Regions from separate parts of the Streptomyces sp. NPDC045287 genome, predicted to be linked through region 1. Evidence: riboswitches for the same ligand, from Rfam matches in the RefSeq annotation. Region 1 holds a riboswitch; each other region holds the start of a gene.
What was found. Region 1 has a riboswitch for cyclic di-AMP ahead of AC07D6_RS12100 (M23 family metallopeptidase). Riboswitches for the same ligand answer to the same signal wherever they lie in the genome.
Positions count from the first base shown of each region.

Region 2: linked by a shared signal. The riboswitch ahead of AC07D6_RS03775 (LysM peptidoglycan-binding domain-containing protein) and the one ahead of AC07D6_RS12100 (M23 family metallopeptidase) in region 1 are both predicted to bind cyclic di-AMP.
Region 3: linked by a shared signal. The riboswitch ahead of AC07D6_RS11650 (M23 family metallopeptidase) and the one ahead of AC07D6_RS12100 (M23 family metallopeptidase) in region 1 are both predicted to bind cyclic di-AMP.
Region 4: linked by a shared signal. The riboswitch ahead of AC07D6_RS05385 (C40 family peptidase) and the one ahead of AC07D6_RS12100 (M23 family metallopeptidase) in region 1 are both predicted to bind cyclic di-AMP.

Region 1 covers NZ_JBWKJG010000006.1:18,156-25,259, forward strand. Annotated here, with positions in the region: gene AC07D6_RS12075 (hypothetical protein) at 1-239, shown strand, start outside; gene AC07D6_RS12080 (M48 family metalloprotease) at 218-628, shown strand; gene AC07D6_RS12085 (MBL fold metallo-hydrolase) at 970-2,160, opposite strand; gene AC07D6_RS12090 (TetR/AcrR family transcriptional regulator) at 2,280-2,888, shown strand; gene AC07D6_RS12095 (SGNH/GDSL hydrolase family protein) at 3,140-3,916, opposite strand; gene AC07D6_RS12100 (M23 family metallopeptidase) at 4,078-5,061, opposite strand; cyclic di-AMP (ydaO/yuaA leader) riboswitch at 5,066-5,221, opposite strand; gene AC07D6_RS12105 (tyrosine-protein phosphatase) at 5,806-6,618, shown strand; gene AC07D6_RS12110 (DUF6126 family protein) at 6,639-6,794, opposite strand; gene AC07D6_RS12115 (XRE family transcriptional regulator) at 6,813-7,104, opposite strand, start outside.
Region 2 covers NZ_JBWKJG010000002.1:115,071-122,174, reverse strand. Annotated here, with positions in the region: gene iolB (5-deoxy-glucuronate isomerase) at 1-692, opposite strand, end outside; gene iolC (5-dehydro-2-deoxygluconokinase) at 703-1,632, opposite strand; gene AC07D6_RS03785 (sugar phosphate isomerase/epimerase family protein) at 2,191-3,105, shown strand; gene AC07D6_RS03780 (Gfo/Idh/MocA family protein) at 3,283-4,302, shown strand; gene AC07D6_RS03775 (LysM peptidoglycan-binding domain-containing protein) at 4,363-5,121, opposite strand; cyclic di-AMP (ydaO/yuaA leader) riboswitch at 5,125-5,288, opposite strand; gene AC07D6_RS03770 (vanadium-dependent haloperoxidase) at 5,699-7,021, shown strand; gene AC07D6_RS03765 (FG-GAP repeat domain-containing protein) at 7,104-7,104, opposite strand, start outside.
Region 3 covers NZ_JBWKJG010000005.1:298,830-305,933, reverse strand. Annotated here, with positions in the region: gene AC07D6_RS11660 (M16 family metallopeptidase) at 1-1,138, shown strand, start outside; gene AC07D6_RS11655 (M16 family metallopeptidase) at 1,165-2,532, shown strand; cyclic di-AMP (ydaO/yuaA leader) riboswitch at 2,733-2,895, shown strand; gene AC07D6_RS11650 (M23 family metallopeptidase) at 2,909-3,679, shown strand; gene AC07D6_RS11645 (GntR family transcriptional regulator) at 3,905-4,582, shown strand; gene AC07D6_RS11640 (HPr family phosphocarrier protein) at 4,771-5,052, opposite strand; gene AC07D6_RS11635 (bifunctional acetate--CoA ligase family protein/GNAT family N-acetyltransferase) at 5,138-7,104, shown strand, end outside.
Region 4 covers NZ_JBWKJG010000002.1:508,259-515,362, forward strand. Annotated here, with positions in the region: gene AC07D6_RS05375 (lactonase family protein) at 1-451, opposite strand, end outside; gene AC07D6_RS05380 (NAD-dependent epimerase/dehydratase family protein) at 599-1,591, shown strand; cyclic di-AMP (ydaO/yuaA leader) riboswitch at 2,209-2,370, shown strand; gene AC07D6_RS05385 (C40 family peptidase) at 2,374-2,853, shown strand; gene AC07D6_RS05390 (alpha-amylase) at 3,242-3,559, shown strand; gene AC07D6_RS05395 (L-threonylcarbamoyladenylate synthase) at 3,601-4,221, shown strand; gene AC07D6_RS05400 (cation:proton antiporter) at 4,635-5,954, opposite strand; gene AC07D6_RS05405 (lysophospholipid acyltransferase family protein) at 6,245-6,931, shown strand.

The sequences.
Region 1 (7,104 bases):
TGTTCATGCTGCGCACGCCCAAGGCCGACGAACCCCCGGCCTGCCCGTCACGAAGGCCGACGAACCCGAGCCGTGGCGGACCGTACGGGAGCCGGCCGACCGGATCGGCACCCGCGCGCCGTCCCGCATCCCGCTGGTACCGGACGCCAACGCGGCCGTCGTCGAGGACGCCCGCCTGCTCGGCCTGCTGCCCGGCCAGCGCCGCCTCCACCTCGGCGTGCCCCTTCCCCAGGACCTGACGGAGGCCCAGCTCCGATCGGTCATCGCGCACGAACTGGGCCACTACTCCAACGCCGACACCCGCCTCGCCGCCCTCACCGTGCGCGGCCGCACCCAGACCCTGAACACCATCAGGCACGTCGAGGAGCGCGCCGGGAAGACCGCGGCCCGTGAACAGGCCCGGCAGGAGAAGAAGAGCGCCGAGGCCGCGGCCAAGGGCAGGAGGGCGGGCGAGGTCGACACCCGGCACGTGGACGTCACGTACCGCGCGATGGCCCGGATCCACACCGCGTACGCCAAGCCGTACTTCCGCGCCACGCTGGCCGGCGCCCGCGACCAGGAGTACGCCGCCGACGCGGCGGCCGCCCGGATCGCCGGCAGGGACGCCACCGCCCCGGCCCCGCCCTGACGGAGGGGGTGCGACGGTTCCGGCGTACGGCCGACCGGCCGGAACTGTTCAACGGCTCGATGGCCGCCCAGCTCGCGGACCCCAGCACCCCTCTGCACCGGGCGCCGGCCGCGTACACCCGGGCGCACCCGTTCCTGCCCGCGCTGCTCGTGCTCCCGCTGATCGCCCGCTTCGAGCACGACGAGTCCGACGACGCCGAGGGCGACCGCACGCCGGAGGTGTCCGAGGTCCGTTCCCGACCCCTTCGACGCGATGGCCCGTCGACGACTCGCAGGGCCCGCGCCCGCCCGGCTTCCACATGGTCGCCGGGGGTTCCGTCGCGCGCTCGGGTCCGCCCGCGGTCAGCCCTCGTCCACGAGGTCGAGTCCGTCGCGGGGTGCCACCGGAGCGGTCTCCGGGACGGGCCACCTGCGGGGCGGTGACGGGGACGCGTCCCGCCACCAGAGGTGCGCGGGGAGGTCGCCGGCAGGCTCGAAGGGCTGACCGGGGACGGGCAGGGCGACCGCCTGCCCCACGGCGGCTGCTGCCGCGACCGTCCACTCCCCCGGTTCGGCCCAGGGGTGCGGGGCGAGGTTGAACGTGGCCCAGTGGATGGGCAGCATCACGCCGGAGGGCCGGCCGCCCTGGAGGTCGAGGTGGGCGCGCAGGCCCTCGGCCGGCGTCATGTGGATGTCGGGCCAGAAGTCCGAGTACGCGCCGATCTGGATCATGGTGGCGTCGAACGGGCCGTGCGTCGCGCCGATGTCGTGGAAGCCGGGGAAGTAGCCCGTGTCGCCGCTGTGGTAGACGCGGTGCTCCGGGCCGGCGACGACCCAGGACGCCCAGAGCGTGTGCTGCCGGTTGCGCAGGCCGCGGCCGCAGAAGTGGCGGGCCGGGGTGGCCGTGAGCCGCACGTCGCGGATCCGCGTCGACTCGTCCCAGTCCAGCTCGCGCAGCCGGGAGGGGGCCACGCCCCAGCGCTCCAGGTGGGCGCCGACGCCGAGCGGGACGGCGAAGAGCGTGTCCGTCCCGGCCAGGGCGCGGATCGTGGGCAGGTCGAGGTGGTCGTAGTGGTCGTGGGAGATCACGACGACGTCGACCGGTCCCAGCGCGGCGAGCGGCAGCGGCACCGGGTGCAGCCGCTTGGGCCCGGCGAAGGAGAAGGGCGAGCAGCGGTCGCCCCAGACCGGGTCGAACAGGACGCGCAGGCCGTCGATCTCGGCGAACACGCTGGAGTGCCCCATCCAGGTCAGGCGCAGCCCGGAGGCCGGGGGCCGGGCCAGGTCGGCGGCCGTGGTCGGGTGGAGGGGCACGGGGCGGGCGGGGGCGCGGCGGACGCGTTCCTCCTTGCGGAAGTACGTCTTCGCGAACTCGGCGGCCGAGCCGGAGGGCCTGTGCCGGGTGGCGCCGGGGTTGCGGAAGGCGCCGTCCGCGAAGTTCGGCGAGCGGCGGATCCGTTCCAGCCGGTCCCCGGTGGCGTCCGCGCCGAAGGCGGCCGGCCGCAGGGAGAGGAACCGGGCGCGCAGCCGTCCGAGAGCGTCGTCGCCGGACACAGCACCTCCAGGGGGCTCGGGTCCTTCCATTATGAGCGGACGGTACGACAGGGCTGCGGGGCGGTGGGCGGGCGTCCGGGATACTGTCGCGTGCGAAGGGCGGAGGACGGGCGGATGACGTGACGAGGGTGCGGCTGTCGGCGGCCGAGCGGCGCGAGGAGCTGCTGCGGGCGACCGTCGCCCAGATCGAGGCGCGCGGCATGGCGGCGGTGCGGGTCGCGGACGTGGCGGCGGCGCTCGGGGTGAGCGGGGCGCTGGTCCTGTACCACTTCTCGACGAAGGAGAAGCTGGTCGCGGCGGCGTTCGCCCACGCGGCGGAGGGGGACTTGGCGGAGCTGCGCCGCGTCCTGGACCGGCGGGCCCCGGCGGCCCGGCGGCTGCGGGCGGCCGTGCGCTGGTACGTGCCGGGCCGGCGGACCCGGGGATGGCGGCTGTGGATCGAGTGCTGGGCGGCGGCTCCGCGGGAACGCGCGCTGCGGGAGGTCGCGGCGCGGCTCGACCGGCAGTGGAGGGCCGCGCTGGCGGAGGTGTTCGCGCAGGGAGCGGCGGCGGGCGAGTTCCGGTGCCCCGACCCGGAGGGCGCGGCCGGGCGGCTGACGGCGCTCCTCGACGGGCTGGGCGTCCGGATGACGGCGTACCGGGGGTCGTTGAGTCGTACGACGGTGCTGCGCTGGGCGGACGAGGCCCTGGAGCGGGAGCTGGGCGGGACCGGGGAGGGCGGGGCCTGAGCGGCCGGGGCGCACGCGTGGAGGCGGGTTCCCGGCGAACCGGCCGGGTCGGCCCGTACGGCGACCGCGGCGCGCGCGGAGGCGGAGCCGCCCCCCTGCGCGCGTGGCCGGCGGTGGGGCCGGGGCCGGACCGCCCCGTACGCGCGCGTGGCCGGCCGATCGGGGCCGGCACCGGCCTCCCCCCTGAGCGGACCGCCCCGTACGCGCGCGTGGCCGGCGCCCGCGCCCCGCTCGCCGTACCGGAGCGTCCGCTACAGCGGCAGCAGGTCCGGGCGCTTGGCCGAGATCCGGTCGCCGGAGCTCTCGCCGCGCAGACGGCGGCCGATCCAGGGGACGAGGTACTCGCGGGCCCACTGGATGTCGTCGCGCCGCTCCTCCAGGGTGCCGCGCGGCGGGAGCGGCGGCCACGGCTGGTCGGGGTCGGCCGGCACGTCGAGGCCGAGGAGCTGGGCGGCTCGCAGCGCGACCCGCGTGTGCCCCTCGGGCGACAGGTGGAGCCGGTCCGCGTCCCAGGCGCGGCGGTCCTGGACGGTCCTGAGCGACCACAGGTCCAGGACCGGGCAGCCGTACCGGTCGGCGATGGCCCGGACGTGGCTGTTGTACGTGGCGATCCTGCCGCGCAGGCGGCGCAGGACCGGGACGCCGCGCGTGTCGAATCCGGTGGTCACCACGACCGTGCCGATGACGGAGGTCAGGTCCGCGACCGCGCGTTCGAAGCGCGCGGCCACGTCGTCGGGGTCGCTGCCGGGCCGGATGATGTCGTTGCCGCCGGCGCAGAAGGTCACCAGGTCGGGGAGGAGCTCCTTGGCTCGGGGCACCTGCTCCTCCACGATCTGGTCGAGGAGCCTGCCGCGCACGGCGAGGTTGGCGTACCGGAACTCCCGGCCCTCCGGGAGCCGGTCGGCGAGCAGGACCGCGAGGCGGTCGGCCCAGCCGAGGAACCGCCCGTCCGGGCCCGGGTCCCCCACACCCTCGGTGAAGCTGTCGCCGATCGCCGTGTACGACCCGATCACGTCGTTCTCCCCCATCGTCGAATCGTCTGCCACGGCAGCACATCATCCACCGTGGGATGTGACCTACGCGACCGTAAGGAGGGGTTGACGGGGCGTGATCTCCGCCACCGCGCCGCTGCCCGGCACCCTCGCGGGGTGCCGGGCGGCGGCGGTTCGCGGTGACGCGCGCGTCAGGTTCAGATGCTGACGCCGTGGCTCCGGAGGTAGGCCAGCGGGTCGACGTCCGAGCCGTAGCTGGGGCTGGTGCGGATCTCGAAGTGCAGGTGCGGGCCGGTCGAGTTGCCGGTGGAACCGGACAGGCCGATCTGCTGCCCGCCGCCGACGGTCTGGCCGGCGGAGACGGAGAGGGAGGACAGGTGGGCGTACTGCGAGTAGTTGCCGTCCTCGTGCTTGATGACGACCTCGTTGCCGTACGCGCCGCTCCAGCCGGCGGAGACGACGGTGCCCGGGCCGACGGCCTTGACGGTGCTGCCGGAGGAGGCGGCGAAGTCGACGCCCGTGTGGTAGCCGGAGGACCACATGGAGCCGGAGGCGCGGTACGGGGTGGTGATGCCGGCGGAGACCGGGGCGGTGAAGCCGGAGCCGCTCTGCGCGGGCGTCTGGGTCTCGGCCGGGGCCTGGGTCTCGGCCGGGGCCTGGGTCTCGGCCGGGGCCTGGGTCTCGGCCGGGGCCTGGGTCTCGGCCTCGGCCGGGGTGTCGGCCGCGGGCTTCGCCTCGGCGGGGGCCTGGACCTCGGCGGGGGCCTGGGTCTTGGCGGCGGACCGGGAGGCGCGCTCGCCGCGGGAGTCGTCGGCCTTGGCGCCGAGGGTGAGCTTCAGGCCCGGGTGGATGAGCGCCGGGTCGTCGCCGATGGCCTCGCGGTTGTCGGCGTACAGCTTCTTCCAGCCGCCCTCGACGTTCTTGTTGTGGGCGATCTTCGCCAGGTAGTCGCCGGCGACGACGGTGTAGACGCGCGGCGCGGGCTTGGCGGTCCCGGCGGCGGACGCGACGGCGGCCGTCTGCGCGGGGGCGGCGGCCGGGGCCGCGGCGGGGGCGGCGGCGTGCGCGCCGGTCGCACCGAGGAGCGGGAGGGCGATGGCGGCACCACCCGTTCCGGCGGCGACGAAACCGCGCGTGAGCGGGCTGGACTTGATACGGCGGTGCTTACCCTTGGCGGGCATGGCGAATTCCTCTCCGGCGCCTGCGAGGTGAGCTGTCGGGTTCGGGCTGGAGCTGCCCGGCCGCGCGGGTGGCGCGACTTCACCCCGAGCCGTACGGGAATTCCCGTACGGCGGCCTACCTGGTTCCCCCGCTCCTGCCACACGTGGGTGGGTGCGAATTCCGGGGCGGCGGCAGGATTCGGCGATCCGCCCGGCTGGAACGGGACCGTAAACGAGTGGGGACGACGGGAACAAGCGGATGGTTGCCCCCGCTCATTCACGCCGGGGAATTCTTCGGGGAATTCCGGTCACCCTCCGTGGATTACGGATCATGAATTCCCGTGCGGCGCGGGGATTCCAGGCGGCGCCACCGGATACGATCCGTCACCTTTATGACGCTGCTCACGCGGTGGAGCCCATCCCCCTTGTTTCCAGGGCGCGTTATGACGTACTCCATCAATACGGACAGAAGCGACAGAATCTCTCTTACGTGATCATCGGATCAACAGCGACACAAGCGGACGATCATCGCGCCGAAGCCGCCTGGCTCCCCTGGGCGAACCACGCCGGAACAGGACGCGGCCACGGTGGGGAGCAGGGCGTCCCGCCACCCGCGCGCCACCGGCGGGACGGTGCGCCGCACCCACCCCGCGGCGACGCGAAGGGCCGGCACGCGGCGGATCCTTGCCCGGGGAAGCGATGTCGTATCGTCGGACCGCTACCTCGTCGGCGGCCGTCGCCGACGCCAGACACGGAGGAGCTCCCGTGACGCAGCAGCTGCCGTCCTTCCCGTCGACCGCCGAGCCGGAGCTGACCGGCGTCCGCAACTTCCGTGACGTGGGCGGGCTGCCGACCGTGGACGGGCGCCGGGTGCGGCCCGGGGTGCTGTTCCGCAGCGGGCACCTCGCGCACGCCACCGAGGAGGACGCGGCGTTCCTGACGTCGCTCGGGCTGCACACCGTCTTCGACTTCCGCAACGCCGCCGATCAGGCGCTGGAGGGCCCGGACGTGGAGCTGCCCGGGGTGCGTAACGTCAACATCCCGCTGACGGACCCGGCCGACGGCGCCGAGTTCTGGGGGATGGTCCGCAACGGCGACCTGGACCAGTTGCGGGACCTGCTCGGGGACGGCAAGGCGGCGGCGCGGATGCGGGCCGCCTACCGCGGCATCGTCGTCGAGCGCACCGCGGAGCACAGCCGGGTCCTGCACGCCCTCGCCGCGGACAGCGTGCCCGCGCTGATGCACTGCGCGGCGGGCAAGGACCGCGCGGGTCTGTCCGTGGCGGTGGTGCTGCTGGCGGTCGGCGTGGAGCGCGAGGCGATCGAGGCGGACTACCTGAAGTCGAACGACCCGCACCGCCGGTACAAGGTCCGCCGCAGCGACTCGTCGCCCGCCGGGATGTCCCCGGAGGTGATGGAGCTGCTCGGCCCGCTGTTCGACGCGCGCGCCGAGTACCTGCACACGGCGTACGCGACGATCGAGGAGACCTGGGGCTCCACCGAGCGGTACCTCGGCGAGGGGCTCGGTCTGAGCGGCGAGACCCGCGACCGGCTGCGCGAGCGCCTGCTCGACGTCTGAGGACCGCGCGGGCCGGGCGGCTACTGGTTCTGGCCGCCGAGCAGGAAGAGCAGGTAGAGGAAGGCCGCGAAGAGGTGGCCCGCGACCAGGTAGGCGAACAGCCGTATGACGAGGTTGCGGTTGATCCACCGCTCCTGGGTGCTGGGGATGGGGTTCGGGTTCTCCGGCTCGGACACGCGTACCTCTCGGTCGTCTCAGTGGCGCTGGGCGGGGCCGCCGCCGAGGCACAGGTCGGCGGCGGAGCTCTGCAGGAGGGTGTGGACGAACAGCAGCTCCGCCCCGTCGCGGGTGGCCGCGGCGATCCGGTGCGGGGTGAGCGAGTCGAAGTGGGCGCTGTCGCCCGGGTCGAGGACGTGCACGGCGTCGCCGAGCGCCAGCCGTACGCGCCCGGCGAGCACGTACAGCCACTCCTCGCCCGGGTGGACGCGGACCGCGTCGCGCAGCCCCGTGTACGGGACCTCCACGCGCAGCGCCTGCATGGCCCTG
Region 2 (7,104 bases), on a different contig from region 1:
GGGACGAGGACGGCGTCGCCGTCGCGGACCTCGGCGAGGAGGTCGGTGCCCCGTCCCCGGCCGGACGGGGAGACCCGCTGGTAGCCGAGGCCGGGGGTGCCGCCGTGGGCGGCGATCTCGAAGTAGTAGATCTCCTCCAGCCGCGACTCCTCGCCGGGGCGGTGCTCGTCGTGTTTGTGCGGCGGGAAGGAGGACCAGTTGCCGCCGGGGGTGAGGACCTCGACGGCGATGAGCCGGTCGCAGTCGAACGTGTCGGCCGCGGCGAAGTTGTTGACCTGGCGTGAGCAGGTGCCGGTGCCGCGCAGTTCGACGGGGACGGCGGGGGCGGGGCCGTAGCGGGCCGGCAGGCGGCGCTCGCAGCGGGCTCCGGCGAGGGCGAAGCGGCCGCCGTCGCGGGAGGTGATCGTGACGTGGGCGTCGCGGGGGACGTACGCGAAGTCGGTGACGGCGCTGAACACGTCGGGGCGGCCGGTCAGGAGGAAGGTCCGCCCGTCGGCGGTGACGGCGCAGCCGCCGGAGAGCGGCAGGACGATCCACTCGCTGCCGCCGGTGTGGTACGCGTGCCGGCCGCCGGGCGGCAGGCGCAGGACGCGGAGCGCCGAGTGGTCCCAGCCGGCGGAGGCGGGGCCGACGTCGACGGTGTACGGGCCGTTCGCGGCCGTGCCGGCGGGCAGGTGGTGGCTGCTGGTCACGGTGTTCTCCTCACAGTGGTCCGGTGGTGTCCAGGAGGGCGTCCACCTCGGCGGCGGTCGGCATGGCGGAGGAGCAGGCGAGCCGGGAGGCGACGAGGGCGCCCGCGGCGTTGGCGTACCGGGTGGTCCGCTCCAGGTCCCAGCCGGCGAGCAGGCCGTGGCAGAGGGCGCCGCCGAACGCGTCGCCCGCTCCGAGTCCGTTGACCACCTCGACCTCGACGGGCGGGACTTCGGCGGTGGTGCCGTCGCGGTGGACGGCGAGGACGCCGGCGGGGCCCTGTTTGACGACGGCGAGTTCGACGCCGGTGCCGAGGAGGGCGCGGGCGCAGGCGCGGGGTTCGCGGACGCCGGTGGCGAGCTCGCACTCGTCGAGGTTGCCGACGGCGACCGTGGCGTGTCGCAGGGCCTCGGCGTAGTGGGCGCGGGCTTCGGCGGGATCGTCCCAGAGCGCGGGCCGCCAGTCGAGGTCGAGGACGGTGATGCCGGTTCCCGCCCGGGCGCGCAGGGCGGCGAGGGTGGCGGCGCGGCTGGGTTCGGCGCTCAGTCCCGTGCCGGTCGTCCACAGGACGCGGGCGGCGCGCAGGGCGCCGTGGTCGAGTTCGCCGGGGTGGATCTCCAGGTCGGGGGCCTTGGGGTAGCGGTAGAAGTAGAGGGGGAAGTGGTCGGGCGGGAAGATCTCGCAGAAGGTGACGGGGGTGGGGAGGGCGTCGACGGGGGTGACCCAGCGGTCGTCGACGCCGAACTCCCGGAGCGCCCGGCGCACGTACGCGCCGAAGGGGTCGTCGCCGGTGCGGGTGACGAGGGCGACGGACCGGCCGAGGCGGGCGGCGGCGACGGCCACGTTGGCGGCGGACCCGCCGAGGAACCTGCCGAACGTCTCGACCCGCGCCAGGGGCACGCCGGTCCGGAGGGGGTAGAGGTCGACGCCGACGCGCCCCATGGCGATCAGGTCGAAGGGCTCGCCGCGGGTCCGGCCCGCGGCGCCGGCGCCCGGTTCGACGCCGGTGTCGGTCCCGGCGGTCCCAGCGGTCCCAGCGGTCCCGGTGGTCTCGGTGGTCTCGGCCTCGGCGGGCTCGGGGTCGGTGTCGGCGGGTTCGGGCATGCGTGTCGCTCCTGGTGACGGCGGGACGGTTTCCGCGCGGCGGTGGTCGGCGTCGGCTCACTCACGCCGTTACTGCCCTCCCCCTCCGGGGGGATAAAGTCGCAGGGACGCCATTGACCCGCATGGAGAGCGATCTCACACGCCGCGGCGGGACCGTCCGCGCGAGGACGGGCCTCCCGCGGGCCCCCGGCCCCCGGCGCGCGGTGGCGGTGCGCGACGCCACCGTACGGGCGAGGGAGATGGTGGCTCCGCCCCCGGCGCGCGGTGGCGGTACGCCGGACGGGCGGACCGGGCACCGCCCGCGGCGCGGCATCGTGCCGATAGGGTCGGACCACCGTCGAACCCGCCCGTACCAGACCGCCCAGCACCGCCCGCGCCCGGGTGAAAGGACCGCGTATGGACACCGTCGGCACCCCGTCCCTCGACCGCATCAGGATCGGTTCCGCGCCGGACTCGTGGGGGGTGTGGTTCCCCGACGACCCGCGGCAGGTGCCCTGGGAGAGGTTCCTGGACGAGGTGGCCGGGGCCGGGTACGAGTGGATCGAGCTCGGCCCGTACGGCTACCTCCCGACCGACCCGGCCCGGCTCTCCGACGAGACCGCCCGGCGCGGCCTGAAGGTCTCCGCCGGCACGGTCTTCACCTCCCTGCACCGGGGCCCCGCCGTCTGGGACGCGACCTGGGAGCGGGTGAGCCGGGTCGCGGAGCTGACCCGCGCCATGGGCGCGCGGCACCTGGTGGTCATCCCCTCGTTCTGGCGGGACGACAGGACCGCCGAGGTCGTCGAACCGCCCGAGCTGACCGCCGGGCAGTGGGCGGACCTCGCCCGCGGCACGGAGCGGCTGGGCCGCGAGGTGCGGGAGCGGTACGGCCTCGGCATCGTCGTCCACCCGCACGCCGACACGCACCTCGACACGGAGGAGCACGTGGAGCGGTTCCTCGACGCGACCGATCCCGACCTGGTCTCGCTGTGCCTGGACACGGGGCACTACGCGTACTGCGGCGGCGACAGCGTCAAGCTGATCGAGACGTACGGGGAGCGCGTCGGCTACCTGCACCTCAAGCAGGTCGACCCGGCCGTCCTGGCGGAGGTCGTCGAGAACGGCGTCCCGTTCGGGCAGGCCGTGCGGCGCGGGGTGATGTGCGAGCCGCCGTCCGGCGTCCCCGCGCTCGAACCGGTGCTCGCGGCGGCGCAGCGGCTCGGCGTGGACCTGTTCGCCATCGTGGAGCAGGACATGTACCCGTGCCCGCCGGACCGGCCGCTGCCGATCGCGGTGCGCACGCGCCGGTTCCTCCGCTCCTGCGGTGCCTGACCGGCGGGCCTCCGGGGCTTCCCGGTCCCTCCGGACCTGCCGGACCCCGGGGCTCCCGGTCCCTCCGGGCCCTCCAGCCCCCAGGGCCTCCCGGTCCCTCCGGATCCAGGGCCCCCGGTCCCTGTGACCTGCCGGACCTTCCGACCTCCCGGACCTCGGGGAAGGAGACCTTCGACCATGACCCAGCGCGGAACGCTCGGCGTGGCCGTCGTCGGCGCCGGCCGGATGGGCGCCGACCACGTGCGCCGCATCGACCGGGTGATCAGCGGGGCGCGGGTGGCCGCCGTCGCGGACGTGGACGCCGAGCGGGCGAAGGCCGTCGCGGACGGTGTCGACGGCTGCGCGGCGTACACCGACCCGGCCGCCGCGATCGCCGCGCCCGGCGTGGACGCCGTGCTCGTCGCCTCCCCCGGTCCGGCGCACGAGGCGGCGCTGATGGCGGCGCTCCGGCGCGGGCTCCCGGTGCTGTGCGAGAAGCCGCTCACCCCGGACGCGGCGTCCGCGCTGCGGGTGCTGCGGGCGGAGGAGCGGCTGGGCAGGCGGCTGGTCCAGGTGGGTTTCATGCGGCGGTACGACGCCGAGTACCTGCGGCTGAAGGCGCTGCTGGACGGCGGCGGGCTGGGTCGGCCGCTGATGCTGCACCACCGGCACCGCAACGCCTCGTCGCCGCCCTGGTTCACCGGCGAGATGCTCCTCGGCGACTCGGCGGTCCACGAGGTGGACGTCACGCGGTGGCTGCTGGGCCAGGAGATCACGGCGGTGACGGTGATGCGGCCGCGGCCGTCGGGGAACGCCCCCGAGGGCGTCGACGACCCGCAGTTCGCGGTCTTCGAGACGGACGGCGGGGCGCTCGCCGACGTGGAGGTCTACGTCAACTGCCGCTTCGGGTACCAGGTGCAGGCCGAGGCGGTGTGCGAGAACGGCACCGCGCGGATCGGCGACGCGCACGGGATGCTCGTCGCCGCGGGCGGCCGGTGGGGCGGTTCGATCGCGCCGGGGTTCGTGGAGCGGTTCGAGGAGGCGTACGACCGGCAGGTGCGGGCCTGGGTGGACGCCGCCCTGCGCGGTGGGGCCACCGGCCCGAGCTGCTGGGACGGGTACGCGGCGGCGGCCGTCTGCGAGGCGGCCCTCCGGGCGCGGGCCGAGGGCCGCCGGGTGGAGGTCGGCCTGGTGGAGCGGCCGGCCCTCTACCGCTGACGTGCGCGACCGGGCACCCGGCGGGCCGGGGTCCGGCGCGTCGGGTGCCCGGAGGGCGGGTCAGTACGGGCCGTTGACGTTGTCGATGGATCCGTACCGGTCGGCGGCGTAGTTGCACGCGGCGGTGATGTTGGCGACCGGGTCGAACGGGTCCAGGGACGTGCCGGGCACGTGGTAGGCGCTGAACGTGGGGTCGATGACCTGGAGGAGCCCCTTGGAGGGCGTCCCGGCGGCGGCGTTGGAGTCCCAGTTGTTGATGGCGAGCGGATTGCCGGAGGACTCGCGCATGACGTTGCGGTGAATTCCGTCGTAGGTTCCCGGAATTCCGTGCTGGGCCATGATGTCCAGCGATTCCTTGATCCAGCCGTCGAGGTTGTCGGCGTACGTCTTCACCGCGACGGGGGTGACGACGGCGCGGGCCTCGGAGCGGTCGGCGCGGGCCGGTTCGGAACGCTCCGCCGAAGCCGCCGCCGCGGCGCCGACGGTGAGCTTCAGACCGGGCCGGATGTGTGACGGGTCGTCACCGATGGCCTTCTTGTTGTCCTCGTACAGCTTCTTCCAGCCGCCGCTCACGGAATGCTCGCCGGCGATACCGGAAAGGGTGTCGCCGACGGTCACGGTGTACGTCACGGGCTTGGCGGCCTGGACGGCGGCGGCCGGCGCGACGACGGCCACGGCGGGCGCCGCGACCGGTGCGGCGGAGGCGGTGGCGGCGCCGGTCAGGGGCAGGGCGAGGGCGGCCCCGCCGGTACTCGCGACGACGAGCCCGCGGCTGAGGCGGCTGTTCTTGGGGCGACGGTGCTTACCCTGTGCGGGCATGGGGATTTTCCTCTCCGACGCCTGCGAGGTGAGCTGTCGGGTTCGGGCGGGAGATGCCCGGCCGCAGTCTCCCGCGACTTCACCCCTAGCCGCTCCGGACACCGGACCGGCGACTTACCTGGTTCCCCCGCTCCTGCCGAGCGCGCGTGTGTGGGTGCTGGAATCCGGAAGGCGGCAGGATTCGGCGTTCCCTCCGGAATGACGGTGACCGTAAACGAAATCCGCCGGGAGGAACAAGGGCGGGAATTCCGGCCGATGATCCATTGCAGCCCCGTTCGGCGGTGAATTCCGTGCCCCCGCGCGGCGTCCGGGGAATTCCGCCGTCCGCCCGCCGTGACCGACATCACGGTTTTCGCCTCCCGCCCACCCCCTACCACCCCACCACAAAAAGGAGGTAAGTAGTCCATATTAAATTAATACCCTCAAATGGTAATAAGCCGGACATGTACCCCGGATCGGCTCCGTACGGGTGCTTGGAGCACCTGGAACGGCGAGTGCGATTGCGCTTCCCATCCGAACGCCGAAGGTGTGAGTGGCAGATATCGACTGAAAAGGGGTAAAAGTGCATAAGAGATCGATGAGGACGTCACCGCGTCGGACCCTGGCGGCCGCGGCCGTGCTGTTGGGTCTGACGGCGGTCGCGGCGCCGGTCCCCGCGCCTGCGGCACCGGCGCCGCAGGGCGCGTCCTCCGCCTCCGCCCCCGGCTCCGTCATCGCCGACTGGGCGCGACTGACGGCGGAGGTCGTGGACCCCGAGAACCGTCTGATCTCGCCGGAGAAGGCCCTGTGGCACGCCCTCGTCTCGGCGGGCATGTACAACGCGGTGGTCGGGATCGAGGGCCGGTACGAGCCGTACCGCTGGAACGGACGGGCGCCTCGTACGGCGTCGTCCGTGGCCGCCGCCGCGACCGCCGCCCACGACGTGCTGCGGCACTACTTCCCGCAGGCGGCGGCCCGACTGAGGGCCGCCCACGCCGCCTCGCTCGCCGCGGTGCCGGACGGGTGGGCGGAGAAGGCGGGGGTGGCGTTCGGCCACCGCGCGGCCACCCACGTCATCGCGTTGCGGAAGAACGACGGCCACGGCGCCCGGGTCGCCTTCCCGGCCTCCCCCGCCCCCGGGGTGTGGCGCCCCACACCGACGGCGTACCGCCCCTTCGCCACCGCGTGGCTGGCACGGCTGCGCCCACTGCTCATGGACCGGCCCGACCGGTTCCGTCCCGGGCCGCCGCCCGCGCTGCCGTCCGCCCGCTACGCCGCCGACCTGAACGAGGTGAAGGCGTACGGCGCGAAGGACAGCCCGGTGCGGAGCCGGTGGCAGACCGACACCGCGCGGTTCTTCGTCGACCTCGACCTGCAGGGCGCCCTGGCCGACCGCGCCGCGCGGAACGGCCTCGACCTGGTCGACACGGCACGCCTGTTCGCCGCCGTCAACACCGTCCAGATCGACGCGACGATCGCCGCGTGGGACGCCAAGCTGCACTACGGCACCTGGCGGCCCATCACCGCGATCCGCGAGGCCGACCGCGACAACAACCCCCGCACCCAGGCCGACCCGGCGTGGGAGCCGCTCCTGGAGACCCCCTCGCACCCCGACTACCTCAGTGGCCACACCACCACCACCGGCGCCTTGGCCCGGACGTTGACGCTGCTGTCCGGCAGCCCGTTCCTCGACCTGCGCATCACGTCGGCCTTCGCGAAGGAGACCCGGTACTACGCCTCCGCCCACGAGTACAACCGGGACGTCGTGAACGCTCGCACCTGGGCGGGCATCCACACCCGTACGGCGAACACGGTCGGCACGCGGACGGGCGAGCGGGTCGCCGCCTGGGCGCTCGCCCGCCACTTCCGCCCGCTGACCGACCAGCCCGCCGACCGACCGGCCGACCGACCGACCCGCTGACCGGCCGGCCCGCCGACCGACCCGCCGGCCGGCCGGCTGACCGGCCGGCCGCGGGCGGCGGCGCACCGGGCCTGACGATCCGT
Region 3 (7,104 bases), on a different contig from region 1:
GCAGGTCCGGGGCAACGGCCACTTCGAGCTGGTGCAGGGTGCCGGCGGCTCCCTCAACGGCACCACGAGCTTCGAGCGCACCAACTACTTCGAGACCATGCCCGCCCACCAGCTGGAGCTCGCCCTCTGGCTGGAGGCCGACCGCATGGGATCCCTCCTCGCCGCCCTCGACGACGAGTCGATGGAGAACCAGCGGGACGTCGTCAAGAACGAGCGCCGCCAGCGCTACGACAACGTGCCGTACGGCACGGCGTTCGAGAAGCTGACCGCCCTCGTCTTCCCGGACGGGCACCCCTACCACCACACGCCGATCGGTTCCATGGCGGACCTGGACGCGGCCACGCTGGAGGACGCCCGGGACTTCTTCCGCACGTACTACGCGCCGAACAACGCCGTCCTGTCCGTCGTCGGCGACATCGACCCCGAGCAGACGCTCGCCTGGGTCGAGAAGTACTTCGGCTCCATCCCGTCCCACGACGGCAAGCCCGCGCCGCGCGACGGGACGCTCCCGGACGTCATCGGCGAGCAGCTCCGCGAGGTCGTCGAGGAGGACGTCCCGGCCCGCGCCCTGATGGCCGCCTACCGCCTCCCGGCCGACGGCACGCGCGCGTGCGACGCCGCCGACATCGCCCTCACCGTCCTCGGCGGCGGCGAGTCGTCCCGGCTGCACAACCGGCTGGTCCGGCGCGACCGCACCGCCGTGGCCGCCGGCTTCGGGATGCTGCGGCTGGCCGGCGCGCCCTCGATGGGGTGGCTGGACGTGAAGACCTCCGCCGGGGTCGAGGTGCCGGACATCGAGGCCGCCGTCGACGAGGAGCTGGCCCGGTTCGCCGCCGAGGGGCCCACCGCCGAGGAGATGGAGCGCGCCCAGGCCCAACTGGAGCGCGAGTGGCTGGACCGGCTGGGCACGGTCGCGGGCCGCGCCGACGAGCTGTGCCGGTTCGCCGTCCTGTTCGGCGACCCGCAGCTCGCCCTCACGGCCGTCCAGCGGGTCCTGGACGTCACCGCCGACGAGGTGCGCGAGGTCGCGGCAGAGCGGCTGCGCCCGGACAACCGCGCGGTCCTCGTCTACGAACCCACCAAGGCCGACGACGGCGACCGGACCGACAGCGACGAGGAAGAGGGGGCGGACCAGTGAGCGACGCTGCCGTGTCTCTGACGACCATGGAGTTCCACCCGCGGCCGAAGCCGGGCACGCCCCGCGTGTGGGCCTTCCCCGCTCCCGAGCGGGGCGAGCTGGGCAACGGCCTGACGGTGCTGCGCTGCCACCGCCCCGGCCAGCAGGTCGTCGCCGTCGAGATCGTCCTCGACGCCCCGCTGGACGCCGAGCCGGAGGGCCTCGACGGCGTCGCCACCATCATGGCGCGCGCCCTGTCGGAGGGCACGGACAAACACACCGCCGAGGAGTTCGCCGCCGAGCTGGAGCGGTGCGGCGCCACCCTGGACGCGCACGCGGACCACCCCGCCGTGCGGGTCTCCCTGGAGGTGCCGGCCTCCCGGCTGCACAAGGCCCTCGGGCTCCTCTCCGACGCGCTGCGGGCGCCGGCCTTCGCGGACGACGAGATCGACCGCCTCGTCCGCAACCGCCTCGACGAGATCCCGCACGAGACGGCCAACCCCGCCCGCCGCGCCGCCAAGCAGCTCTCCGCCGAGCTGTTCCCGGCCTCCTCGCGCATGTCCCGGCCCCGCCAGGGCACGGAGGAGACCGTCGCCCGGATCGACTCCGCGGCCGTACGGGCCTTCTACGAGGCCCACGTCCGCCCCGCGTCGGCCACCGCGGTCGTCGTCGGCGACCTGACCGGCATCGACCTGGACGCGCTCCTCGACGACACGCTCGGCGCGTGGACGGGCGGCGCGCCCCGCCCGCGCACGGCGTCGCCCGTCACCGCCGACGACACCGGTCGCGTCGTCATCGTGGACCGGCCGGGCGCCGTGCAGACGCAGCTCCTCATCGGCCGCGTCGGTCCCGACCGGCACGACAGCGTGTGGCCCGCGCAGGTCGTCGGCACGTACTGCCTGGGCGGCACGCTCACCTCCCGCCTGGACCGCGTCCTGCGCGAGGAGAAGGGCTACACGTACGGCGTGCGGGCCTTCGGGCAGGTCCTGCGGTCCCTGCCGGACGGCACGGGCGCGGCGATGCTCGCCATCAGCGGCTCCGTCGACACGCCCAACACCGGCCCGGCGCTGGACGACCTGTGGAAGGTGCTGCGCACCCTCGCGGCGGAGGGGCTCACCGACGCCGAGCGCGACGCCGCCGTGCACAACCTGGTGGGCGTGGCCCCGCTCAAGTACGAGACGGCGGCGTCCGTCGCCGGCACCCTCGCCGACCAGGTCGAGCAGCACCTGCCGGACGACTTCCAGGCACGGCTGTACCGGCTCCTGGACGCGACGGGCACGGTGGAGGCGACGGCGGCCGTCGTCAGCGCCTTCCCGCCGGACCGCCTCGTCACCGTCCTCGTCGGGGACGCGGCGCAGATCAAGGCGCCGGTGGAGGCGCTGGGCATCGGCGAAGTGACCGTCGTCACCGGCTGATTGACGAGGCGGAACCCCGTCGTCCACCCGGACGGCGGGGTTCCGTTCTCGCTCGGACTTATGTCCGTTTTGTTGGAGAGGTTGGGTGTCTGTTCTGTGGCGTGCGCTACAAAAAAGCGTGTCTGTTTGGTGATTGAAAGATCAGCCGCATAGCGTCTTAGGCGCTGTCCGCCCCCCGTACCCGCCGCACCCGCGGCACCGGGCAGCGATCGCCGAATCCCCGTCGGGCGTGAGCCCGGGGAGCCGGGGACCCATGTCCCCTGGGGTGAATCGGACGCCTTCGCCACCGCGCGGAGGGGTCCGTAGGAGACCTTCCTGCTCCGAACCCGTCAGCTAACCCGGTAGGCGAGAGGGAAGGAAAGGACACGTTCCCTTCATGGCGTTCACCCGTTCCACCGGGAAGCACCGTGCCCCGAGCCGAGTGAGCCGCAGGAGCGCCCACGTCGCCGGCGCCGCCGCCCTCGCCACCTCCGGCGTCATCGGAACCCTCGCCTCCCCGGCGTTCGCCGCGGACGCGGAGCGCGCCTCCCTGGAGGACACCGGCCTCAACCAGGCCATCGCCGGCTACGAGCTGGCCGACGAGGTCGAGGACCAGGCCGCCGCCCAGGAGCTGGCCGCCGAGGTGGCCGAGCGCCAGGCGCAGGCCGAAGCGGCGGCCGAACGCCAGGCCGAGGCCCGGGTCCAGGCCGCCCGCGAGGCCCAGGAGCGCGCCTCCCGCGAGGCCGAGCGCAAGCGCCTCAACTCCTTCCAGCTCCCCGTGGCCGGCTCGTACGTCTCCACCCCCTACCGGGCGGGCGGCTCGCTGTGGTCCTCCGGCAGCCACTCGGGCGTCGACTTCCACGCCCCGTACGGCTCCGCCGTCGTCTCCGTGGGCCTCGGCACGGTCGTCGAGGCCGGCTGGGGCGGCGCGTACGGCAACAACGTGGTGATCCGGATGCACGACGGCACCTACACGCAGTACGGCCACCTCGCCTCGATCGGCGTCGCGGTCGGCCAGACGGTCATGCCGGGCCAGCAGATCGGCATCTCCGGCTCGACCGGCAACTCCACGGGCCCCCACCTCCACTTCGAGGCCCGCACCTCCGCCGAGTACGGCTCCGACGTCGACCCGGTCTCCTACCTCCGGGCGCGCGGCGTCGACGTCTGACCCGCCCCGCTCCGCGAAGGCCCCGGCTCGGTCACCGAGCCGGGGCCTTCGCGTCGCCCCTCCGCCTCTCCGCCGCCCGCAGTCCACCGCCCCGGCCAAAAATTCACCATGGATTACGGCCCGGGATCGGAAAATGCCCTTCGTTGCAATAGAGTCACCGAACAGCGTCGAACTATTGGGTGTCGCGCGGATTAAACGGTGGGCGGAGCGATTCGGAGGTTCGGTATGCGCATTCCCGCGCACTCGGTGTGTACGGCGATCCGGGCGGACATCGTCTCCGGGGTGCTGCCGCGCGGCAGCCGCCTCGCCGAGGAGCAGCTCGCCCGCCGCTACGGCGTCTCCCGCGTCCCCGTCCGCGAGGCGCTGCGGACCCTGGAGTCGGAGGGCTTCGTCGTCTCGCGCCGCCACGTCGGCGCCTGCGTGGCGGAGCCGACCGAGCAGGACGCCGCCGACCTGCTGGAGATGCGCACGCTGCTGGAGCCGCTGGGCGCCGCCCGCGCCGCCCAGCGCCGCACCGAGGCCCACCTCAAGGTGCTGCGCGGCCTCGTCCGCCTGGGTCGGGAGGGGGCTCGCCGCGGCCAGGGGGAGGACCTGCGCCCGCTGGGCGACTGGTTCCACGAGACGCTCGCCCAGGCGTCGGCCAGCCCCGGCCTGACCTCGCTGCTCACCCAGCTGCGCCACAAGACCGCCTGGATGTACGCGGTCGAGGAGCCGGCCAGGCCGGCCGAGGCGTGGGCGGAGCGCGGCGCGATCGTCGACGCCGTCGCCCGGAGCGACGCGGAGCGGGCCCGGATGCTCACCGCCCAGCACGTCGAGCGGTGGCGCGGCACCCACCGGCTGCGCCGCACGGGCCGCGTGAGGGGTTCGCAACCTCCCGTAAACACCGCCGGAGCGCGGAATTAACAGCGGGACCGTATACAAAGGAAGGGAGAAATGACGGGGTCCTTTTCGGCTGCCCGCGAAAAGCACTGCCCGGAAAATCGGGGAATCCACGAGACCGGCGGGAACCGGAAATCCGGCGCGTCCCGGAAGAAGGAGAGCCGCACCCCCGAATTCCGGGCGGTGCGGCTCCGTGGTGCTGCCGGTCGTCGTCAGACGGTCTCGGGAAGCTCCTCAAGACCCTCGGCGACCAGCTTCGCCAGACGGTCCAGCGCCGCGTCCGCGCCCTCGGCGTCGGAGGCGAGGACGATCTCCTCGCCGCCCTGCGCGCCCAGGCCGAGCACCGCGAGCATCGACGCGGCGTTGACCGGGGTGCCGCCGGCCTTGGCGATGGTCACGGGGACGCCGGAGGCCGTGGCGGCACGGACGAAGATGGAGGCGGGGCGGGCGTGCAGGCCCTCGGCCCAACCGACGTTGACGCGGCGCTCAGCCATGGTGTTGCCCTTCAAGTGCTAGTGGTTGTCTAGACCAGTCTCTCATGTCCGGCGGAGTGCCGGAACGGCGCCGTACCCTTGGCCCATGCTGAACCCGTCCGATCAGTCGGCGCACGCGTACCCCGACCACTGGGAGGCCGACGTGGTGCTGCGCGACGGCGGCACCGCGCGGATCAGACCGATCACCGCGGACGACGCCGAGCGCCTGGTCAGCTTCTACGAGCAGGTCTCGGATGAGTCGAAGTACTACCGGTTCTTCGCACCTTACCCCCGGCTCTCCGCCAAGGACGTGCACCACTTCACCCACCACGACTACGTGGACCGGGTGGGCCTGGCCGCGACCGTCGGCGGCGAGTTCATCGCGACGGTCCGCTACGACCGGATCGACGCCGCGGGCCGCCCCGCCGCCGCCCCCGCCGACGAGGCCGAGGTCGCCTTCCTCGTCCAGGACGCCCACCAGGGCCGCGGCGTCGCCTCCGCCCTGCTGGAGCACATCGCCGCCGTCGCCCGCGAACGCGGCATCAGGCGGTTCGCCGCGGAGGTGCTGCCCGCCAACACCAAGATGATCAAGGTGTTCACGGACGCCGGGTACACCCAGAAGCGCAGCTTCGAGGACGGCGCCGTCCGCCTCCACCTCGACCTGGAGCCCACCGACCGCTCCCTCGCCGTCCAGCGCGCCCGCGAGCAGCGCGCCGAGGCACGGTCCGTGCAGCGCCTCCTCGCCCCCGGCTCCGTCGCCGTCGTCGGCGCGGGCCGCGCCCCCGGCGGCGTCGGCCGCACCGTCCTGCGCAACCTCGTCGACGCCGGGTTCACCGGCCCCGTGTACGCCGTGAACCGCGCGCTCCCCGCAGGGCCGGCCGCCCTGGACGGCGTCCCCGCCCACCGCTCCGTCGGCGAGATCGGCGAGCCCGTCGACCTGGCCGTCGTCGCCGTGCCCGCCGAACACGTCCCGGACGCCGTCGCGGACTGCGGCGAGCACGGCGTGCGCGGGCTCGTCGTCCTGACCGCCGGCTACGCCGAGAGCGGCCCGGCCGGGCGGGAGCGCCAGCGGGCCCTGGTGCGGCAGGCCCGCTCGTACGGGATGCGCGTCATCGGCCCCAACGCCTTCGGCGTGATCAACACCGCGGACGGCGCCCGGCTCAACGCCTCCCTCGCCCCGCAACTGCCCGCCGCCGGGCGCATCGGCCTGTTCACCCAGTCCGGCGCGATCGGCATCGCCCTGCTCTCCGGGCTGCACCGGCGGGGCGCGGGCGTGTCGTCGTTCGTCTCGGCCGGCAACCGGGCCGACGTCTCCGGCAACGACATCCTCCAGTACTGGTACGAGGACCCCGACACCGACGTGGTCCTGCTGTACCTGGAGTCCATCGGCAACCCCCGCAAGTTCACCCGGCTCGCCCGCCGCACCGCCGCGGTCAAGCCGGTCGTCGTCGTCAAGGGCGCCCGGCACAGCGGCAGCGCACCCCCCGGCCACGCGGTGCCCGCCACCCGCATCCCGCACGCCACGGTGTCCGCGCTGCTCCGCCAGGCCGGGGTCATCCGCGTCGACACGGTCACCGAGCTCGTCGACGCGGGCCTGCTGCTCGCCGGGCAGCCCCTGCCCGAGGGGCCGCGCGTCGCCATCCTCGGCAACTCCGAGTCGCTGGGCCTCCTCACGTACGACGCCTGCCTCACCGAGGGCCTGCGACCGCTGCCGCCCCGCGACCTGACCACCGCCGCCACCCCCGAGGACTTCCGGGCGGCGCTCGCCGGGGCCCTGCACGACGACGCGTGCGACGCGGTGGTCGTCACCGCGATCCCGCGGGTCGGCCTGCGGGGGACGGCGGAACCGGCCGGCGAGGGCGAGGTGCTGGCGACCGCCCTGCGCGAGGCGTGCGCCACCTCCCCGGCGAAGCCGGTCGTGGTCGTCCACGTCGAACTGGGCGCCCTGGCGGACGCCCTGGCGGCCGCGACCAGCACGGCCCCCGCCCCGGAGCACCCGGCCCCGGCCGGCCGGGCGGAACCCGCGGGCGCCGCGCCGACGCTGGGCGCGGCGGCGGACCGGACGCCGTACGG
Region 4 (7,104 bases), on a different contig from region 1:
CCTGGTGGGCGTGCGGCCCCTCCTGCCGGTCCCGGTCCGGACCGGAGCCGTGGTGGGAGAGGACGACGGCCGGTCCGGCGATGCCGCCGCCGGCGTCCAGGGGCAGGCTGCTGACGCTCCCGGACCGGTAGTTGGCGGTCAGCAGCCGGCGTCCGGCGACGCTCAGGTGCGTGGGGCCGGAGGCGTCCACCGGGACCGGCCGGCCGAGCGGGGTCAGCTCGGGGCCCGCCGCCCGGAAGGCGGCGACCGCGCCGGATTCCGTCTCGCTCACCGCGTACAGCACCCCGGTGCCCCGGTCGAGCGCGAGCCACGACGGATCGACGAGCGCGTCGGTGGCCGCGACCGGCGTCAGCGCCCCGCTCGCCGGATCCACGGCGGCGACGGTGATGCCGCGCCCGCCGCCCGAGGTGAACGAACCGATGTACGCCCAGGACCCGCCACTCTGCTCCATTTTTGTCCCTTTCGTCGTATTCGTGCCTACGTGGTACGCCAACGACCACCGCCCCGGGGAGTCACCGCCTCCGCCCCGCACGGAACCCGGATGCGCCGACGGCGAACCGCTCTGGCCGCCCGGGCCCCGTACTGCTTGAGTGGCGGAATGGAGATCTTGATATTGGGCGGAACGGCCTGGCTCGGCAGGGAGCTGTCCCGGCAGGCGCTCGGGCGCGGCCACCGGGTGACGTGCCTCGCGCGCGGCGAGAGCGGGCGGGTCGCGGACGGCGCGGCGCTCGTCGCCGCCGACCGCCGCGACCCCGACGCGTACGCGCCGCTGCTCGACCGCGCGTGGGACGCGGTCGTCGAGGTGTCCTGGCAGCCGGGCTTCGTCCGGCGGGCGCTCGCCGCGCTCGCAGGCAGGGCCCGGCACTGGACGTACGTCTCCTCCGTCAGCGCGTACGCCTCCCACGCCGAGATCGGCGCCGACGAGTCCGCGCCGCTCCTCGCCCCGACCGACCGGGACGAGGTCGACCGCTCGGCGTACGGCGGGGCGAAGGCCGCCTGCGAGCAGGCGTCGACGGCCGCCGCGGGCGACCGGCTCCTCATCGCCCGTGCCGGGCTCATCGGCGGCCCGGGCGACCACAGCGGGCGCTCCGGCTACTGGGCGGCCCGCGCCGCACGCGACCCGCGAGGACCGCTGCTGGTCCCGGACACGCCGGACCTGCCGACCCAGACCGTCGACGTACGGGACCTCTCCGCGTGGCTGCTCGACGCCGCCGAGGCGGGCACCACCGGCACGTACGACGCGGTCGGCCCCGTCGTCCCCTTCCGCGAGTGGATCGGGCTGTCCCGCGACGTCGCGGGGCACACGGGCCCGGTCGTCACGGCCGACTCGGCCTGGCTCCTCGCGCACGGCGTGGCCGAGTACATGGGCCCCGAGTCGCTGCCGATGTGGCTGGTCGAGCCCGGCTGTGAGGGCTGGTCAGCCCGGGACGGCTCCGCGGCGCGCGCGGCGGGCCTGCGCCACCGGCCCCGTGCGGAGCTGCTGGCCGACACCCTCCGCTGGGAGCGCGGGCAGGGCCTGGACCGCCCGCGTCGCGCGGGCCTCAGCGCCCGGCGCGAGGACGAACTGCTGGCCGCCCTCGCCCGGACCTGACGTCACCGACCCGTTCGACGGCTCCCCGTGCGGCTCCCGGTCGCCCTCGCTCGGACCTGGCGGCGCCTCGGACGCGCCGAAGCGGCGGAGCCCGGGTGCGGAACACCGTCCCCCCGCGGGGCCCGCCGCGCGCCGGGCGGGCCCCGCGGCCACCGCGTCCGGCCGGGGAGCGGAGAACGGCACGGAGGGCCGCTCCGCCGCCCCCGGAGGGAGGGTTGACCACCCGGTGGCCGGTCACGGCAGGTGCCCGCCCGCCGCGCCCTCCAGCGGCTCGCCCGGGGTGGCGACGGGCTCCCCGGTCGCGGCGGAACGCCCAAGTGGCCGCCGGTGGACCGGACCTGAAGACCGCCCATATCGCGCCGGTGGGACAGGGTCTGGAGGCCGTGGTCCGTGCGCGCGCCCACGCCCCGCGCCGTCCGCCGCACACCCCCCGGACGCGCCCCCGTAACCCCTCGGCAACTCGCCACACATGGATTCCGCCAACGGTGAGGAGTCTCACAAAATGCCGATTCCGTTCGGAAATCCCTCCCTTCATGGGTCAAGATCCCTGTCGACGACAAGCCCTCGCCGCCGTGGCGAGGCGGTCCGGGTGGACGCCGAGTCCTGCCGCCGTCCGGATCTGGTCGACACGAAGTGAATCGGCAGGAGTGGAGGACCCAGCAGTACCGGGACGTGCGCACCACCGGCCGTCCCTTGGGGTGAAGCCGCGTCAGCGGCCGGGCAACTTCGCCTGCCCGAACCCGACAGGTCATCCTTCGCAGGCGGATGACGAAGGGTTGCGCATGTCCGCGCAGAATCACGTTCCGTCCGTGCTGTCCCGAACCGGCACCGTCTCGGCCCTGACCATCGCCGCCCTCGCCGGCACCCTGCTGGCACCGGGCGCCGCCCCCGACGCACAGGCGGCGGGCCCCGCGTACGCGATGAAGGCCCTCAACGTGGCGGCCTCCAAGAAGGGTTCCCCGTACAAGTACGGAGCCGCGGGCCCGTCCCGGTTCGACTGCTCCGGCCTGACGCTGTACGCGTACAAGCAGGCCGGCAAGACCCTGCCGCGCACCGCGCAGCAGCAGTACAACCGCACGCGCCACATCTCGGCCTCCACCCTCCAAAAGGGTGACCTGGTCTTCTTCCACTCCGGCGGCCGCGTCTACCACGTCGGCGTCTACGCCGGGAGCAACCGGATCTGGCACGCCCCGAAGGCGGGTTCGGTGGTGAAGCTGGAGCGGATCTGGACCAAGAAGGTCCTCTACGGCCGGGTGCGCTGACGCCGGCCGTCGGCCCCGCTCCGGACTTCTCGTCACTCCCGTGTGCCGCCGTCCCCGCCTGCCCGGGCGGGGACGGCGGCACACCGCCGGGGGCTCCGCCTCGGCGGGCCCGTCGACCCACCGAGGCGGTGGGGCCCGCGCGCCGGAGCGGCCGGTACGGCGGGCGGGCGCCCGGCGGGCGCGGCCGGAGCGGCGGCCCCGACGGCGAACGCGAAGGCCGCGAGCGTGCGGTGACCCCCGGTCACACGGGCCCGGTCCCCGCCGCCCCGGGATCCGCCGAGGACGTTGCGGCATCGGTTACGAAGCCGCTACACCCCGTTAACTCGGGGGATTTCACAGGCCATAGCCTGAGGGGCGTCACCTCCCCTTCCCGAGAGGAACGAGCTCCATGAAGGCACGTATGGCACGGATGGCCGCGACCGCCGGACTCGGCGCGTTGCTGACGGCGGGCACGGCCCTGGCGCACCCCGCCGCCGCGTCCGTCCCGTCGGCCGACGCGCAGCCGGCACCGTCGTGCGTCACCTACTGGCAGAGCTGGCGCTACGCACAGGTGGCGAACGACTGCACGACCGCCGTGGACGTCAAGGTGGTCTACCAGGACGGCGCGGAGGGGGTCTGCCACACCGCGCAGCCCGCCACGACGACCACGGTCGGCGAGGGCTACACGGGCACGCACGGCCACGTCGACCGCATCGCGCTCTGCTGAGCCTGACCGCCACCCGCCCGACGCCGCGTTAGGCTCGTCGGATGGCGAAGTACTTCGATGTGCACCCCGACGACCCGCAGCGCCGCGTCATCGGCAACGTGGCCGAGATGATCCGCTCCGGCGCCCTCGTCGCATACCCCACGGACTCCTGCTACGCGCTGGGGTGCAAGCTGGGGAACCGCGAGGGCCTGGCGCGGATCCGCAGCATCCGCGACCTGGACGACCGCCACCACTTCACCCTCGTCTGCCAGAACTTCGCCCAGCTCGGCCAGTTCGTGCACATCGACAACGACGTCTTCCGTGCGCTGAAGGCCGCGACCCCCGGGCGCTACACCTTCATCCTCCCCGCGACGAAGGAGGTGCCCCGCCAGTTGCAGCACCCGAAGAAGAAGACCGTCGGGGTGCGCATCCCCGACCACACGGCGACCCAGGCCCTCCTCGCCGACCTGGGCGAACCGCTCGTGTCGAGCACGCTGCTGCTGCCGGGGGAGGAGGAGCCGATGACGCAGGGCTGGGAGATCAAGGACCGGCTCGACCACGTCCTCGACGCCGTCCTCGACTCGGGCGACTGCGGCACGGCGCCGACCACGGTCGTCGACTTCTCCGGCGGCGCACCGGAGATCGTCCGCCGGGGCGCCGGGGACACGTCCCGCTTCGAGTAGCCACCGGCCGGGCGCTTCGCCGGCGGGGAGGCGGACCCGCCCCGGCCGGGCAGGGGGAGCCCTTGCGGAACCCGCGGGGGAGTCCTCGCGGGGTCCGCGGCGGCAGCGGCGCCGCGGGCCTCCTCACCGCCGCGGGCACCCCGACCGCCGCGTCCCCGCTCCCGGGGCCCGGGTGGCCGCGGCGCCGGTCGCGGCGTACCCGCCCTCCCGCGTCGACGCCCCGCGTACCGCACCGCCCCTCCCGTACGGCCCCGCCCCCGACCGCCCACCGGCGGCGGTGGCGCGCCTGGCCGTCGGCGCCCCGTGCCCCACCCGGGCCGTGGCGGTCGCGGCGAGGGCCGCGTGACGGTGCCGTACCGACGCCCCGCCCCGCGGTGGCGCGGTCGCTGACGCCGTTTGGCCCCGATGGGGTGTCAAAGCCGCTCGTGGGCGACGTCGTCGTCGCCGGGCCGCCCGCCGCGGTGCCTGCGCCGGGCCTTGAGCAGCCGCATCCGGTCGAGGCGCGAGATGACGGGCGAGGCGCTGACGCCGTGCACGACGACGGAGGCGAGGACGGTGAAGGTCACGACGGCCCAGAGCTCCCCCGCCGGGACGTGGAAGCCCTCCACGCCGAGGGCGTACGCGAGGTAGAACAGCGACCCGATGCCCCGGATGCCGAAGAACGCGGTCACGGCGCGCTCCCGAGGACCGGCGGCGGTGCCGAGCTGCGCCACCCAGCCGGTCAGGGGCCGGACGGCGAGGAGCAGCAGCAGGCCGACGAGGGCGCCCTGCCAGGTCAGCGGGGCGAGGGCGCCCTGGGCGACGAAGGCGCCGAGCAGGAAGAGCAGCCCGGCGGTCATGAGCCGTTCGACCTGCTCGACGAAGTCGTGCAGCACCGTGTGGTAGCCGTGGGCGCGCTCGGCGGCCCGGATCCGGCACGCGGTGACGAACACGGCGAGGAAGCCGTACCCGTGGGCGAGTTCCGTGACCCCGTACGCGAGGAAGGTGGCGCCCAGGGCGACGAACCCGTCGCGGTGCTCGGACAGCCGCATCGACTCCCAGCCGGTGCGGAAGAACAGCCAGCCGAGCAGCCTGCCCACGGCGAGCCCTGCCAGGACGCCGACGACGCACTTGTAGACCACGTCGCCCAGCAGCCACTGCCCGACCCACGCGCCGGACAGCCCCGTACCGGCCGCCGCGGCCAGCGCCACCGCCGCCATGACGACGGGGAAGGCGAGCCCGTCGTTGATCCCGGCCTCACTGGTCAGGGCGAACCGCACCTCGTCCTCGTCGTGCTCGGACTCGGTGGGCGCGCCGACCCGCACCTCGGAGGCGAGCACCGGGTCGGTGGGCGAGAGCACGGCGGCGAGCAGCAGCGCGGCGGCGGGCGGCCAGTCCAGCAGCCACCAGGCGAGCAGGCCGGTCACCGCGATGGTCAGCGGCATCGTCACGCCCAGCAGTCGCCACGACGCCTGCCACTGCCGCCACCCCACGGGCCGGTTCAGGGCCAGACCGGCACCCATGAGCGAGACGATGACGCACACCTCGGTGAGGTGCTCGACCCAGATCCGGTCGCCCACCGGATCGACCTCGGGCAGCGGCAGCGGCGACGCCTGGAGGACCATCCCGCACAGCAGGAAGACGAGCGGCATGGACAGCGGCCGTCCGGCCACGAGCCGTGGCAGCACGGCGGCGGCGAGCGCACCGGCCCCGAACAACGTGAAGAAGAAATCACCCGAGCTCACCGCAGACATGTGCCCCTCACGCCCCACCAGTACGCCCCCTGCTCAAGCGGCACACCAGGGCGGGCCGGGCCCCCGTCCTCAGCCTCCGCCTCTGCCTCCGTGGGGGCCTCCGCCTCTGCCTCCGTGGGGAGAGGACCGGCAGGGCCCTACAGGCCCGTGCCGGAGGGCATCCGCCCCCGTGGGGGAGAGGCCCCTGCCCGGGTGCGCACGTCTGCTCGAATTGAGTACGGGTGCTCAGTCCCCGCCGCCGCCCGGCCGGCGACGATGACGGCCGACACCGCCGCAACCGGGAGACCCGCATGCTCAGCCGCCTCGCCCACGCCCTGGTCCCTGCCTTCGGCCGCCTCTCGGTGACCGCCGACCACGACGCGGACCTCGCACCGGGCAGCATCCTCGCCGCCAACCACACCTCGCTCGCCGACCCCGCCATCGTGCTCGCCGCGCTGCGCCGCCTCGGCGCCCGGCCGGTCGTCATGGCGACCGCGGGGCTGTGGAGGGTCCCCGTGCTCGGCCGCGCACTCACCCGCGAGGGCCACATCCCCGTGCACCGGGGCGACCGCCGCGCCGCACACGCCCTCGACCTGGCGGAGGCCGCCCTCCGCCGGGGACGGCTCGTCCTCATCTACGCCGAAGGGGGGATTCCCGCGCACGGGGGCACCGCCGAGGCCGCACCCGGCCCCTTCCGCAGCGGCCTGTCCCGCCTGGCCGAACGCACCGGCGCGCCGGTCGTCCCCGTGGGTCAGGCGGGAGCCCGCCGGGTCGCCTCCGGCACCCCGGCCGGGCAACTGGTGGGCGTCCTCAGCGCCCCGCTCCGCCGCCCCGCCCTGCACGTCCACGTGGGCGCCCCGCTGACGCTGACCGGCGACCGCGCCACGGGCACCGCCCGGGCGCACGCGGCGGTGACGGCCGCCTGGCGCACGGCGGCCACCCTTCTCGACGGGCCCCGGCCCCAGGGCCCCGAGGCGGTCCGCGCGTACCGCGCCTGATCGGGCCGGGCCCGCCGGCCGTCCCGGAGCGGGGCGAGCGGGGCGCCTGCGGGCCACGGGACTTTTGGGCTCCGAGACCGGCGGGGCCGCCGTGTCCGCCGCTCCCTCATGCCCCTTCCCGGTGCCCGGCGCCGTCCCCGGCCTCGCACTCACCGGCCCACCGTTCAGAATCA